DNA from 3 places in the Pseudoalteromonas sp. S3260 genome. Region 1 is predicted to be linked to each of the others. Evidence: predicted binding sites of a transcription regulator. Region 1 holds the regulator's gene; each other region holds the start of a gene.

Region 1 (4,291 bases):
AATTCGTCAATTACTAGAACATCAAGTATCAGGTTTAATGCAACAAGATATGGCACGTCGCGATCCAACCCGTGCATGCATGATTGACCGTTTAGTGGGTATGGGGATAGATAAAGAGGTTGCTGAGCAAATGGCATGCTTTGTACCCGACGATGTATCTCGCCAACAAGGTTGGAAAGCCTTATTGAATATGGTTGAAGATCAAATGCAAACCACTAACAACGAAATTCTTCGCCAAGGTGGTGTTTATGCACTAGTAGGCCCAACAGGGGTAGGTAAAACCACCACAGTTGCAAAACTGGCAGCATTGGGTGCACAAAAATACGGTGCCGATAAAGTAGCGCTTATTACGACTGATACCTACCGTATTGGTGCTTATGAGCAGCTAGCAACGTATGGTCGTATTATAGGTTGTGGCGTTAAACAAGTTAAAGATGCAAATGAATTAGCAGAAGTTTTATACCATTTACGAAATAAACGCCTAGTTTTAATTGATACAGCAGGAATGAGTCAGCGAGATTTGCGTTTAACTGAGCAGCTTAATACCTTAATGCGTAATCAGCGTGTAGATATACGTAGTTATTTAGTATTAAGTGCTACAGCACAAATTAACGTATTACAAGAAACAGTAAGGCATTTTAAAAAAGTACAGCTAAGTGGATGTATTTTTACTAAGTTAGATGAGTCATTGAGTTTAGGTGAGATTATTAGTATTGCGATTCAAAATCGTCTCCCAATAGGGTATCTTACTAACGGCCAGCGAGTACCAGAAGATATTAGAGTGGCAAATGCCGAAAAACTAGTAAAAAAAGCTGAGCAATTGTATTTGAAAAGAATAAAAGCACAACAATCACGACACCAATCAGTGGCGTCGAGCACAGTAGAGATGTATGATTAACACAGTTTTAGATCAAGCAAGCGGCCTTCGCAAAATGAGCAACAATAATAACGGCGTAAAAGTTATCGCTGTCACCGGCGGCAAAGGTGGAGTAGGTAAAACAAACGTATCCCTTAACACGGCAATCGCGCTAGGCCAACAAGGCAAACGAGTGCTGGTTTTAGATGCTGATTTAGGGTTAGCTAATTGTGATGTTATGCTTGGACTGCGTGTAGAGCGCAATTTATCTCATGTTTTATCAGGTGAGTGTGAACTTGAAGATATTTTAGTTGAAGGCCCTGCAGGTGTAAAAATAGTACCTGCAACATCGGGTTCGCAAAGTATGGTTGAGTTATCACCCTCAGAGCACGCTGGACTTATTCGTGCATTTAGCGAGCTTAACACTGATTTTGATATTTTAATTGTTGATACCGCTGCGGGTATTTCTGACATGGTATTGAGCTTTTCTCGTGCCGCACAGGATGTGGTTGTGGTGGTATGTGATGAGCCAACATCAATTACCGATGCCTATGCGCTCATTAAAGTACTGAGCCGTGAGCACGGCGTATACAAATTTAAAATTGTTGCCAACATGGTGCGTAGCTTACGTGAAGGGCAGGAATTATTTGCTAAACTTTCAAAAGTAACCGACCGATTTTTAGATATATCAATGGAGCTGGTTGCAACAGTTCCTTATGATGAGAATATGCGCAAATCAACGCGTCGCCAAAAAGTGATAGTTGAAGTTTTTCCAGGATCTCCTGCTGCGATTGCTTTTAAAACACTGGCGACAAAAATTACTAAGTGGCCAACACCTAGTCAAGCCTCGGGTCATTTAGAGTTTTTTATTGAGAAGCTAGTTAGTAAATAATAATAACAATACCGGTGAATAGAGCTATGGGATATCAGTCAACACAGAGTTTAAATATGATTGTTGAAAAGCATGCCTCGTTAGTCAAGAAAGTGGCGTGCCATTTAATTGCTCGTTTACCGGCCAGTGTGCAGCTAGATGATTTAATTCAATCGGGTATGATTGGTTTAATTGAAGCTTCAAAAAACTTTGATGCAAGCAAAGGCGCAAGCTTTGAAACCTTTGCTGGTATTCGTATTCGTGGTGCGATGATAGACGAAATGCGCCGAGGCGATTGGGTTCCACGTTCAGTTCACAGAAAAAGCCGTTTGGTTGCAGAGACTATTGTTGCGCTTGAGAACAGTTTAAACCGTGAACCTAAAGATAGTGAAGTTGCTGAAAAACTTGAAATTTCGCTAAATGAGTACCATCATATTTTAAACGATGTAAATGTAAGCAAAGTGTTAGGCATTGAAGACCTTGGTATAGATGATGATGTGATTACACCTCATAGCCAAGATTTAGCACTAGACAAACCGTTCAATAATGTTAAAAATGAACGGTTTAATGAGTCTTTACTCAGTGCAATAAAGTCGTTACCTGAAAAAGATGCAATGGTGCTTTCTTTGTACTACAACGATGAGATGAATTTAAAAGAAATTGGGCATATACTCGATGTAAGTGAATCGCGTGTAAGTCAGATACATGGTCAGGCGATGATTAAGCTTAAAGCAAAAATCAATGACTGGATAAACTAGAAGTAAGTAAATAAAGGTTCAGGCCTCACTGGAGGATGTTTTGGATAAAAACATTAAAATTCTTGTTGTTGATGATTTCTCAACAATGAGACGTATTATTAAAAACCTGTTGCGCGATTTAGGTTTTACCAATGTTCAAGAAGCAGATGACGGCTCAACTGCTTTGCCTATGTTGCAAAATCAAGCGTTTGATTTTGTTGTAACAGATTGGAATATGCCAGGCATGCAAGGTATTGATCTTTTAAGGGCAATTCGAGCTGATGAAAAATTAAAGCATATTCCTGTTTTAATGGTTACAGCAGAAGCTAAAAAAGAACAAATAATTGCTGCGGCCCAAGCAGGTGTTAATGGCTATATTGTTAAACCATTTACTGCAGGTACATTGAAAACTAAATTAGAAAAAGTGTTCGAACGCTTAGGTTAATGAGAGGGAGAGGCTTATGTCAGCACCTGCTGCGCCTCAGATTACTTTAGAACAAGCTCGCCAGTTAGTGGTTTTTTTAGAAAATGGTGAGCAAGATAAAGCGAATCAGTTAATTTTAGAAACAGCTTCACAAGAGCAATCACAGCTATTTGCTGAGGTGGGTAAGTTGACGCGTCAACTGCACGAAGCTTTAAAGAGTTTCGAGTTAGACACGCGTTTAACAGACATTACCACTGATGCCATCCCTGACGCAAAAAAACGCCTTAACTATGTCATGGAAATGACAGAAAACGCAGCCAATAAGACAATGGATGCGGTTGAAGCAAGCTTACCATTAGCACAAGAAATCGCTGACGAAATAGCTGATATCAAGCCAACGTGGGATCGCTTAATGAACCGCGAAATAGAGCTTGGTGAGTTTAAATCACTTTGTCATAGTATTGATAAGTTTATGAACAGCTCTCATCATAAAACTGATGAGTTGCAAATGTTGATGACCAATGTATTGATGGCTCAAGACTATCAAGATTTAACTGGTCAGGTTATTCGTCGTGTTATTGAACTTGTGCGTGAAGTTGAAGAAAGCTTAATCCACTTGTTAACTGCATTTGCAGCACAAGGTGAAGTTGAGCCAGCACAACTGACCGAACAACCAGAAGAAACAGAAGATTCCATTGTTGCACAAACACTAGCAGGCCCAGAAGGGCCTATTATTGATAAAGAATCGCGTAATGATGTTGTATCTGATCAAGATGAAGTTGATGATCTATTATCAAGTTTGGGCTTCTAATAGGAGAGTGCTGCATGAGCTTTGAAGTCGATGAAGATATTTTACAAGACTTTTTAGTAGAGGCCGGAGAAATCCTTGAGCTTTTATCTGAACAGTTAGTAGAACTGGAAAACAACCCAGGTGATACTGAACTACTAAACGCAATATTTCGTGGTTTCCACACTGTAAAAGGTGGCGCCGGCTTTTTGGCAATGACAGAGCTTGTTGATGCATGTCATGGTGCTGAAAACGTGTTTGATTTATTGCGCCAAGGTGTAAGAACAGTTAACTCTGAATTAATGGATGTAATTTTACAAGCACTCGACACCATTAATGAAATGTTTGCCACAATTAAAAATCGTGACCAACCAGAACCTGCTGATCCAGAGTTACTTGCAGTCCTTCATAAACTTGGACAACCACCGACGGCAGAAGAGCTTGCTGGCGATTCTGTAGTTGAAGACACAGCCCCTGTTGAAACTCCCTCGGTAGAACCTGAACCTGTAGCTGAGCAGCCAAGCAATGATGCGGAAGAAGATCCGTTTGCTTTTGATGAATTATTTAGCGGCCCAGATAGCAGTAGCTCAGACTCTCAGATTGATGAAATAACTGA
Region 2 (4,291 bases), on a different contig from region 1:
TTTGCAAGAAGCCCCGTTAAAATTATTGCCATAATATTTTTATTTAAAAAGAAGTATAACGAGATATTCATGCTTAAAAAATTAAAACTAAGTTTACTGATCCTATGTTTACCTTTTGCAGCATTAGCTGCTAACTTTGAAGCGGGTAATCAATACACTGTAATTGATGTTGAAAAAAGTAAAACCCCGAATGTAACCGAGTTTTTCTCTTTCTATTGCCCACATTGTTTTAAATTTGAGCCGGTAGCCAAAGGGATTGCAGAAAACTTACCTGAAGGGGCTGAATTTGTAAAAAATCATGTCAACTTTTTGGGAGGCGTTTCACCACAAGCGCAAAGTAATTTAAGCTTTGCTTACTTAATCGCAAAGAAACACGGTCAAGCTGAAGCGGTAACAGCGCAAATTTTTAAAAGCATTCATATACAACGTGCGCCATTAACTGAAATTAAAGACGTTAAAAAGTTATTAGAGCTTAATGCTATTGATAACACGACGTTTGATAACGACATCGCCAGTTTGCCTATCATAGCAGCTGAACGTGCCATGCAAGATAAGCAGAATAAATATTCTGAACTTGGTGCATTAACTGGCGTGCCTACATTTATCGTAAATGACAAATATAAAATCAATATTAATACAATCAAGAGCCAACAAGAACTTGATGAGTTAATTAGCTTTTTACTAAAACTATAATTTTTGGAGCACCACAATAATGATCAAATTAGTTAAAGCAGGGTTACTTGCTGTATTACTCCCTTTAGCTGCAACCAGTTTTGCTGCCACTTACGAAGAGGGCGTGCATTACGATGTCGTCTCTGATCGTGCAACCAGAAAACCAGAAGTAAAAGAGTTTTTCTCTTTTTACTGTCCTGCATGTAATAACATGGAACCACTGCTGGCCGAGATCAAACCTAAGCTAGATAAAAACGTAAAGTTTAAGAAAAGCCATGTAGATTTTGTGGGTGTACGTGACCCAGAACATCAAACCATGATCAGCCAAGCATTAGCTACAGCTGAAGTACTACCTCAAAAAGATAAAATTATTTCAGCGATGTTTGATCATATCCATGCAAAGCGCGCTCGTTTTAATGAGCTTGCAGATGTAAAAGATGTATTTTTAGCTCAAGGCGTAGATGGCGACAAGTTTGATAAATTATTTGAAAGCTTCTCGGTACGTACACTTAGCTCTAAAATGAAACGTGACCAAGATTACTTTAAAGGCAAAGGGGCACTACGTGGCGTTCCTACGTTTATCGTTAATGGTAAATACAAGCTTAACTTAGGTGGTGAGTCAGGCATTTCATCGCCAGAAGATGTAAGCGCACTCATTAATTACTTAGCAAATAAATAAGTAGTTTGGTTAAATAACAAAGCTCCTTAAGGAGCTTTTTTATTCTTACAACGTGCGCTGTTTAATGCTTTTTTTATTTACGTTGTAAAAACACACCAGATTCAATGTGGTGTGTATAAGGGAACTGATCAAATATTGCAAAGCGCTTAACCTCGTGGGTTTGCGTTAAGTGTTCAAGGTCACGCTCTAATGTGTCTGGGTTACATGAGATATAAATAATATTTTCATAATTAGCCACTAAGTCACACGTAAGCGTGTCCATGCCTGCTCTAGGCGGGTCGACTAAGATGGTTTGGCAGTTGTAACTACTCAAGTCAATGCCATCTAAGCGAGAGAAAGTACGCTCGCCTTTCATTGCCTGAGTAAACTCTTCGCTCGACATGCGAATAATATCTAAGTTAGTTACTTGGTTTTGAGCAATATTATATTGCGCTGAATGCACAGACGATTTTGATATTTCTGTTGCCAGCACTTTATTAAATGAGCCCGCAAGTGCAATTGAAAAGTTTCCGTTACCACAATACAGCTCTAGTAAATCATTGTTTAGTGGTTTACATAACTCTTGTGCCCACTCCAACATCTTAATATTTACCTTCGCATTAGGCTGAGTAAAGCTATTTTCTACCTGCTGATAGATTAGCTCTTGGCCATTCACCATTAAGCGCTCAGTAACAAAGTCATCGCCCAATTTTTCTTTTTGCTTACGTGCACGGCCAATAAAGTCAATTTTGTATTGGCTGCTTAGCTTTTCCTTTAAGGCATTGATCTCAGTTAACCAGTGTTCATCAAGTGGCTTGTGATAAAGCAAGCTCACTAAAATTTCACCACTGAGGGTTGATAAATAATCTATTTGAAATAGCTTACGACGTAGTACTTCGCAGTCTTTTAAATTATCAATCATCACCTGCATAATTTCACCTACTAAAGGAGCTGCAGGGTCAAAGATATCAACACGTATTTTATCTTTTGTTTGTTGATCAAACATAATATGAAACAGATCGTCACCATCGTGCCATACTCTAAATTCTGCACGTTGGCGGTAGTTAATGGGCTCAGAGCTAAATACTTCTAACTGTTTTACACCAAAACGTTGAAATTGCTCTGTAATACGCTGCTCTTTTTCATTTAATTGTGCATCGTACTGCGTGGTATCTATATTTATAACTGCCATTAACGGTATAACCTTATCGTTGAGATCTGTTTATCGGCGCTATTGTAGGGAGCGAAGCGTATTTGTCTAGTTTTGATCAAATATAGTGAGCTTTTTTTGAGCATTTTACTACAGTATAGGCTTACTTGGCCGATATAAGGGTAAGTCTAAATAGGAGTCTTCTCATGAAAATAGGTAACTTTAGTTTTGTTCCAAACAGTAATGCTAATAAATACAATACTAAACAAGCAATGCCACAGCCTAAAATAGACTCGCCACCAACCAGTTATCAGCAACGAGGAAAAGAACTGGCTGCTGCCGTATTAGGTGACAAAATGGCAAAAGAATTAGGTTTGCCGGTCGCTGAAACCAAAAAAGACAAACCACTGTTTGATTTTAATGAAGTCGTAAAAAATGTTTTAGACTTTGTTACAAGCTCGGTAAAAAAAGCCAAAGCCAATGGTGCCGATAACGACAAACTACAAGATATGCTAAATCAGGCACGTAAAGGAGTGCAGACGGGTGTTGATGAGGCTGTGGATGAATTAAAAGGCATGGGCGTATTTAATCAAGAACTTGAAGAGGGTATTGATAAATCTAAAGAGGGTATCTTTAGTGGCCTCGATAAATTTGAGCAGAACTTATTTAACCCACAACCTGCAAGCGTAACTGTTAGTCAGGCGCAATATGTAAGTTTAAGCAATAGTGCTGATTATACATTTACCACAGCAGAAGGTGATGAGGTGAGTATTAGCTTTGCAGATGCTTACCAATCGCAATCATCTAGTCGCTATCAAAAAACAGATGATTCACAATCATTTAGTACGCAATTTTCTGAATCCCGTGAGCTCTCTTTCTCGATGTCAGTAAACGGTGAGCTTAATGAAGACGAGCAGCAAGCCATAAATGATTTAATGGCAGAGTTACAAGATGTAAGTAAAACCTTTTTCAGTGGTGATTTAGACAAAGCATTTGAACAAGCCCAAGAACTCAGTTTAGGGAATGAACAGCTGGTGGCATTCTCAATGGACTTACGTCAAAGCAAAACCGTTGCTGCCATTAAAGAGTATGAACAAATTAAGCCAACATCAGAAAAAGCCATTGCCGAAACTGTTGCCCCTTTTAATGATGATCTAAAATCGGCTTACTCTAAAGCGCAAACCCTAGGATTAGAAAGTCAGCTATCAGGTATCATTCAATGGCTAAATCAAGATCAACAAGAAATAGATAAACTGGTTGATTACACTAACACCATGTTTGAAAACTTAGGTAAATTAAACGCCGCTACTGCAAAGCTAGGCACTGAGTAAAACTACTTTCTTTTACAAAAGCCACATGGCAAACTGCCGTTCTTAGTAAAGAGTAGGAATGGTAGTTTGTCAGCGCACATCATGGTATTTGATTCAGGTATAGGTGGAACCACCGTGCTTGAGCATATTCAGCAAAGCATTCCTCATGCTCAATACAGCTATTTTATGGATAATGCATTATTGCCATATGGCGCACAGTCGCAACAAACCATCATTCATCGCCTGTGTGGATTGATTCAATTTATTAAAGATGAGTCACTAAATGTCGACTTAATTGTTATAGCCTGCAATACCGCCTCAACATCAGCGTTAAGTTCGGTACGTCAAATTACCGATATTCCTATTGTTGGGGTAGTACCTGCAATTAAACCCGCAGCGCAATTAACGCAATCAAAGCATATAGGTTTATTGGCAACTCCCGCAACGGTATCAAGCCCGTATACTAATGCACTTATAAAAGAACATGCCTCATCGATAACC
Region 3 (4,291 bases), on a different contig from region 1:
TGGTTCGCCTTACACCTAACACTTCAGCAGCACGGGCGACAACGTAATCAAAGCGCTCTAATGCCTGTGTGATTAAGTTAATTTCAAGCTCAGCTAAGTACTCTTTAAGCTCAATACCTTCATCGGGCAATAAACCAGGTGCAGCCTGAACAAAATCATCTTCTAGATCTATTTCATCTTCGCTAAATCCGCCACTAAAAATATCATTAAAGGCATCACGCTCCATCAGCTCTTCTGGGTACTGTGGCTCATAGGCTTCAACTTCAATGTAGCGGTATTTATTGGGTAAATCAGGAACATCCACAACCTTATCTGGAAACATAATAACCATGCGTTCAACAAGGTTCGCCAGCTCACGAATATTACCCGGCCAAGAATGCTCTTTTAAACTATCAATAGCACGCTCTGTAAACTTAGCCGTAGTACCGCTTTGCTCATTTACGCGGCGCATTAGCTCTTTAAGTAGCAAAGGGATGTCTTCTGCGCGTTGAGCAAGAGATGGACTCTCAATAGGAAAAACATTTAAGCGATAGTATAAATCTTCTCTAAATGAGCCTTTTTCTATCATGCTTTCAAGGTCACGGTGGGTTGCAGCAATCACACGCACATCAGCTTGAATCGCTTTGGTACCACCAACGCGCTCATAGCTACGCTCTTGTAGTACACGTAGTAACTTAACCTGCATTTGCAGCGGCATATCACCAATTTCATCTAAAAATAGCGTGCCACCTTGCGCTAACTCAAAACGGCCTTTTCGTGCTGAAATAGCCCCAGTAAACGCGCCTTTTTCATGACCAAATAGTTCACTTTCTAGTAGCTCTGCAGGAATTGCCCCACAGTTTACTGGTACAAATGGGCCTTTGTTACGCTTAGAAAGCAGATGTACGTTACGAGCAACTACTTCTTTACCTGTGCCCGACTCTCCTAAAATAAGTACGTTAGCATCGGTTTTAGCAACTTGAGTAATTAAAAAGCGTAAATCTTTTACGGCTTTGGTTTCACCTACAAGGCCATCAAAGGTGCTTTTTTCTTTGTTATGTTTATGCTCGTGAGGCAACATGCGCTGATATTGCTGACAGTCATGTAATAGCTGGGTCGTTACTTCATGAGTAAATGGCTCACATATCAATCCCACAACATTAGCGAGACTCAGTAGCGGTTTAAGCGTTTCACCAATGAGTAAAAAAGGGAAAGTCGGATAGCGTTTAATTAAACTTTCATGGTCTAAAGATTGCAGCGCCCCTAATACCACAATACATTCTTTATTTTGATAGTGACTACATGCCTGTTCAAAGTCAGCTTCTGTTTGCAACTGTACCGCCTCACCAATAAAAGTAAGGGATGCATATAATCCAATAGAGCGATTATTATTATTATCTAAAATTAAGATCATTTTTTAGCGAGCCATTTATTTCACTAATTTGTTTTATTAATCAAATTGTAAGCCAGTTGGATTTTGATGCAAGTAATAGCGGCGATTTTTTGACATTAACGCCAAAAAACAGACACATCAAGTAAATACCACCCCTTAAAGGCTAGGTAATTAGTACTGGAATGAAAATAATTAGTTAACAAAATGCTGCCACCCTCTTTATTAAGCAAGTTCATCCTGTATTATTATTATATTTATAATTAATTTAAATTGTTTACTTAAGTTGTGACCATAAATGCCGATACATAAATAAGCGAAAATGCTTGGCATTAATATTGCTTTATTCTTATAGAAGTATAAAAGCTATATTGATTTTTTATATAAGTTTTTATAATAGCTTTCACATAATTTTATTGCTTTAAATTTTAGGATTTTCCATGGCTCACATCTCAGTAAAAAAATACGGTCAAGTTCGCGCTAGTAGCATTGCCGAAATGACTCCTTACGAACAAATAAACCTTATATTTAGTAATATTATCGGCCGTTTAGCAGCTACAAAAGGGTTTATTGAGCGCAAAGAAATAGCTAAAAAAGGTGAAAACATATCAGCCTGTATTTTGTTATTTGGTGCCTTGCAAGACTCTTTAAACTTAGAAGTAGAGCAAGACCCAAGCATTTCTAACAACTTATTGGCATTATATGATTACTGCCAACGCCGCTTAGTACAAGCAAATATCAACAATGATGTTGAAGCACTTACAGAGGTTTCGGGTATTGTTAAAGAAATTAAAGAGGGTTGGGAGGGTATTCCTGCCGACCAACGTATGCCGGCTATTTAATAACTATGCCAAAAAAGTCAACACAAGCCGCAGAGCAAATTAAACAATTACTCTGCGAGCTTCAAGCTCAAGTTAATAGCAACAGGGCCGATGGTGCTGCTAATTCGCTTGAGTTATTAAATAAACACTTAGTAAATTGGTGCGAAAGTACCTCACCGCCAAGTGTTGATGAGTTAAGTGTACTGCAAACGCAAATTAATATGATTTTAGCAACCGCAGAAAACCAAAAAGTAGAGTCGTTTAATGCGATACTCAAACATAAAAAGTCGGATAAAGCCATAAACGCTTATAAGTCGACTTAACAGTAAAAACCAACCCTTAGCATACCATCACCAAGCACACTAAGTGGCACACAATAAAAAGGCCGCTAAGTTAAATACTTAGCGGCCTTTTTAAATCAATAATACATATTATTTAGACTGCCTTACCACACCTGGCATATTGTCTAACTGCGCTTGAATATAGCTACTGGTTGAATTTAAGCCTGCCACCAATAAATCCATACTATTGTACTGCGCGTACAAGCGCGACTCTAGTGACTCCATTTTACGCGCAAACGACACGCGCTCGTCATCAATATCGCGCAGCTGCCCTTCTTTACTTTCTATTCTGTTTTGAATTAAACCATCTGACTTAGTATAAAAGTTCATTAACTCATCAAACGATTGGGCAAAACCACCTTCGTCAGTATTTTTACCTACAAAAAACTGCTGCACTAAATCAACATCATTTTTTACTTGCTCGTCTAAGCGTTCGCTATCTAAGCTTAACTTACCGTATCTGTCGGCTTCAACACCCAACTGCGATAGCGATAAAGAGTTACCATCGCCCAAGTCAACACTGTTGGTAATTTCTTGCCTTAACTTTGACATAACACCACGTAGCAGAGAATCACCCGCCATTACGCCAGCGCCATCCTCGCCAGATTTACCTAAATTCTTACTTAGCTCTAACAGCTCATTGTAACTTTTAACAAACCCATCAAGTCCAGCTTTAATATTATTGTTGTTTTCTTTTACTGTTAATGTACTTACGTCATCATCAATACCTTGGGTTTTTTTAGCCGTAATATCTACGCCATCAATAACACTTTTAAACTCGTTCGTACTACTTGAAGTAATTAAAGTACCATCAATGGTTATGTGAGCATTTTGCGCCGCATTTACCTCAGTTAAATTAGTCGTATGGTTTGCAGGGGCCGCATCAGACACGTCATAGGCTAAGCGAGAGAGCCCGCCTACATCGGTATTGTTACCATCGCTATCTTGTACGGTAATGGTAATGGCGTTTTCTTCACCGGTTTGTTTACTGGTTAAAACCAAATGTTGACCTGCATCACTGGTTACTATCGTTGCTACCACAGAGTCATTAGAGTCAGAGCCAGTGTATGGGCCGTTATTTATTTGGTCTCTTAAATCTTCCAGTGTATTAGTAGGCGACAGCACAGTCGAAAAACTGTTATCTCCAGAGCTAATAGTAATCACACCACCACCAATCGCCTCATCGGCAGCAAATGCAGGAGACGATAACTTATGGGCTTGTGCCAGTGCATCAACTTTTACATTATAACTGCCTGGCTCGGCGTCTTTGTTTGAGCTAAGAGATATAAAATCATCATTACCCGATGCTGTGCGCTTTTGGTAGTTATCGACCTTGCCAAGCGCGGTCATAGATTCTTGCACTTTTACAAGTGCCGCCTTAAGTGCACCCACAGCGGAAATATCGGTAGTTAAGTTAGCTTCTTTTCTATTTAAACGTGATTCAAAAGGCGCTTTTTCGGCATTTACCAATGCACCTACAATTTCTGATACTTGTAAGCCTGAGCCTAACCCTGTAAACGAAATAGCCATATTACCCTCTTTAATAACTATTTAAATGAAAAATTAAGCCACCATTTAGGCGCTATACAGTGTGATCTATCAATAAGCCCGCAGTTTCAGATAACTTAGACACTAAATTTAACACCTCTTCCGATGGATATTGTTTAATAATATCGCCAGTGTCTTTATCTAGCACTTTAATTACATCGCGGCCAGAGTCCTCGTCTACCTGAAACTGTAAGCTACGGTTCATTTCACCC

Evidence for each region. Region 1 encodes FliA, which starts transcription of late flagellar genes. Its sites were predicted from a motif close to CTAAAGNTNNNNNNNNNNNNGCCGATA; they were not measured.
Region 2: a site for FliA is predicted at 2,631-2,657, ahead of CWC14_RS15630 (DUF5610 domain-containing protein). Genes of this name have one in related genera too.
Region 3: a site for FliA is predicted at 1,650-1,676, ahead of fliS (flagellar export chaperone FliS). Genes of this name have one in related genera too.

Annotation. Positions count from the first base shown of each region.
Region 1 is NZ_PNCV01000086.1:19,259-23,549, forward strand. Features, by position in the region: gene flhF (flagellar biosynthesis GTPase FlhF) at 1-898, shown strand, start outside; gene CWC14_RS14410 (MinD/ParA family ATP-binding protein) at 891-1,748, shown strand; gene CWC14_RS14415 (RNA polymerase sigma factor FliA) at 1,775-2,485, shown strand; gene cheY (chemotaxis response regulator CheY) at 2,526-2,909, shown strand; gene CWC14_RS14425 (protein phosphatase CheZ) at 2,926-3,699, shown strand; gene CWC14_RS14430 (chemotaxis protein CheA) at 3,714-4,291, shown strand, end outside.
Region 2 is NZ_PNCV01000112.1:19,095-23,385, forward strand. Features, by position in the region: gene CWC14_RS15610 (serine/threonine protein kinase) at 1-34, shown strand, start outside; gene CWC14_RS15615 (thiol:disulfide interchange protein DsbA/DsbL) at 70-693, shown strand; gene CWC14_RS15620 (thiol:disulfide interchange protein DsbA/DsbL) at 713-1,351, shown strand; gene trmA (tRNA (uridine(54)-C5)-methyltransferase TrmA) at 1,425-2,522, opposite strand; gene CWC14_RS15630 (DUF5610 domain-containing protein) at 2,687-3,811, shown strand; gene murI (glutamate racemase) at 3,878-4,291, shown strand, end outside.
Region 3 is NZ_PNCV01000165.1:871-5,161, reverse strand. Features, by position in the region: gene CWC14_RS17655 (sigma-54 dependent transcriptional regulator) at 1-1,393, opposite strand, end outside; gene fliS (flagellar export chaperone FliS) at 1,810-2,211, shown strand; gene CWC14_RS17645 (hypothetical protein) at 2,217-2,513, shown strand; gene fliD (flagellar filament capping protein FliD) at 2,622-4,061, opposite strand; gene CWC14_RS17635 (flagellar protein FlaG) at 4,114-4,291, opposite strand, start outside.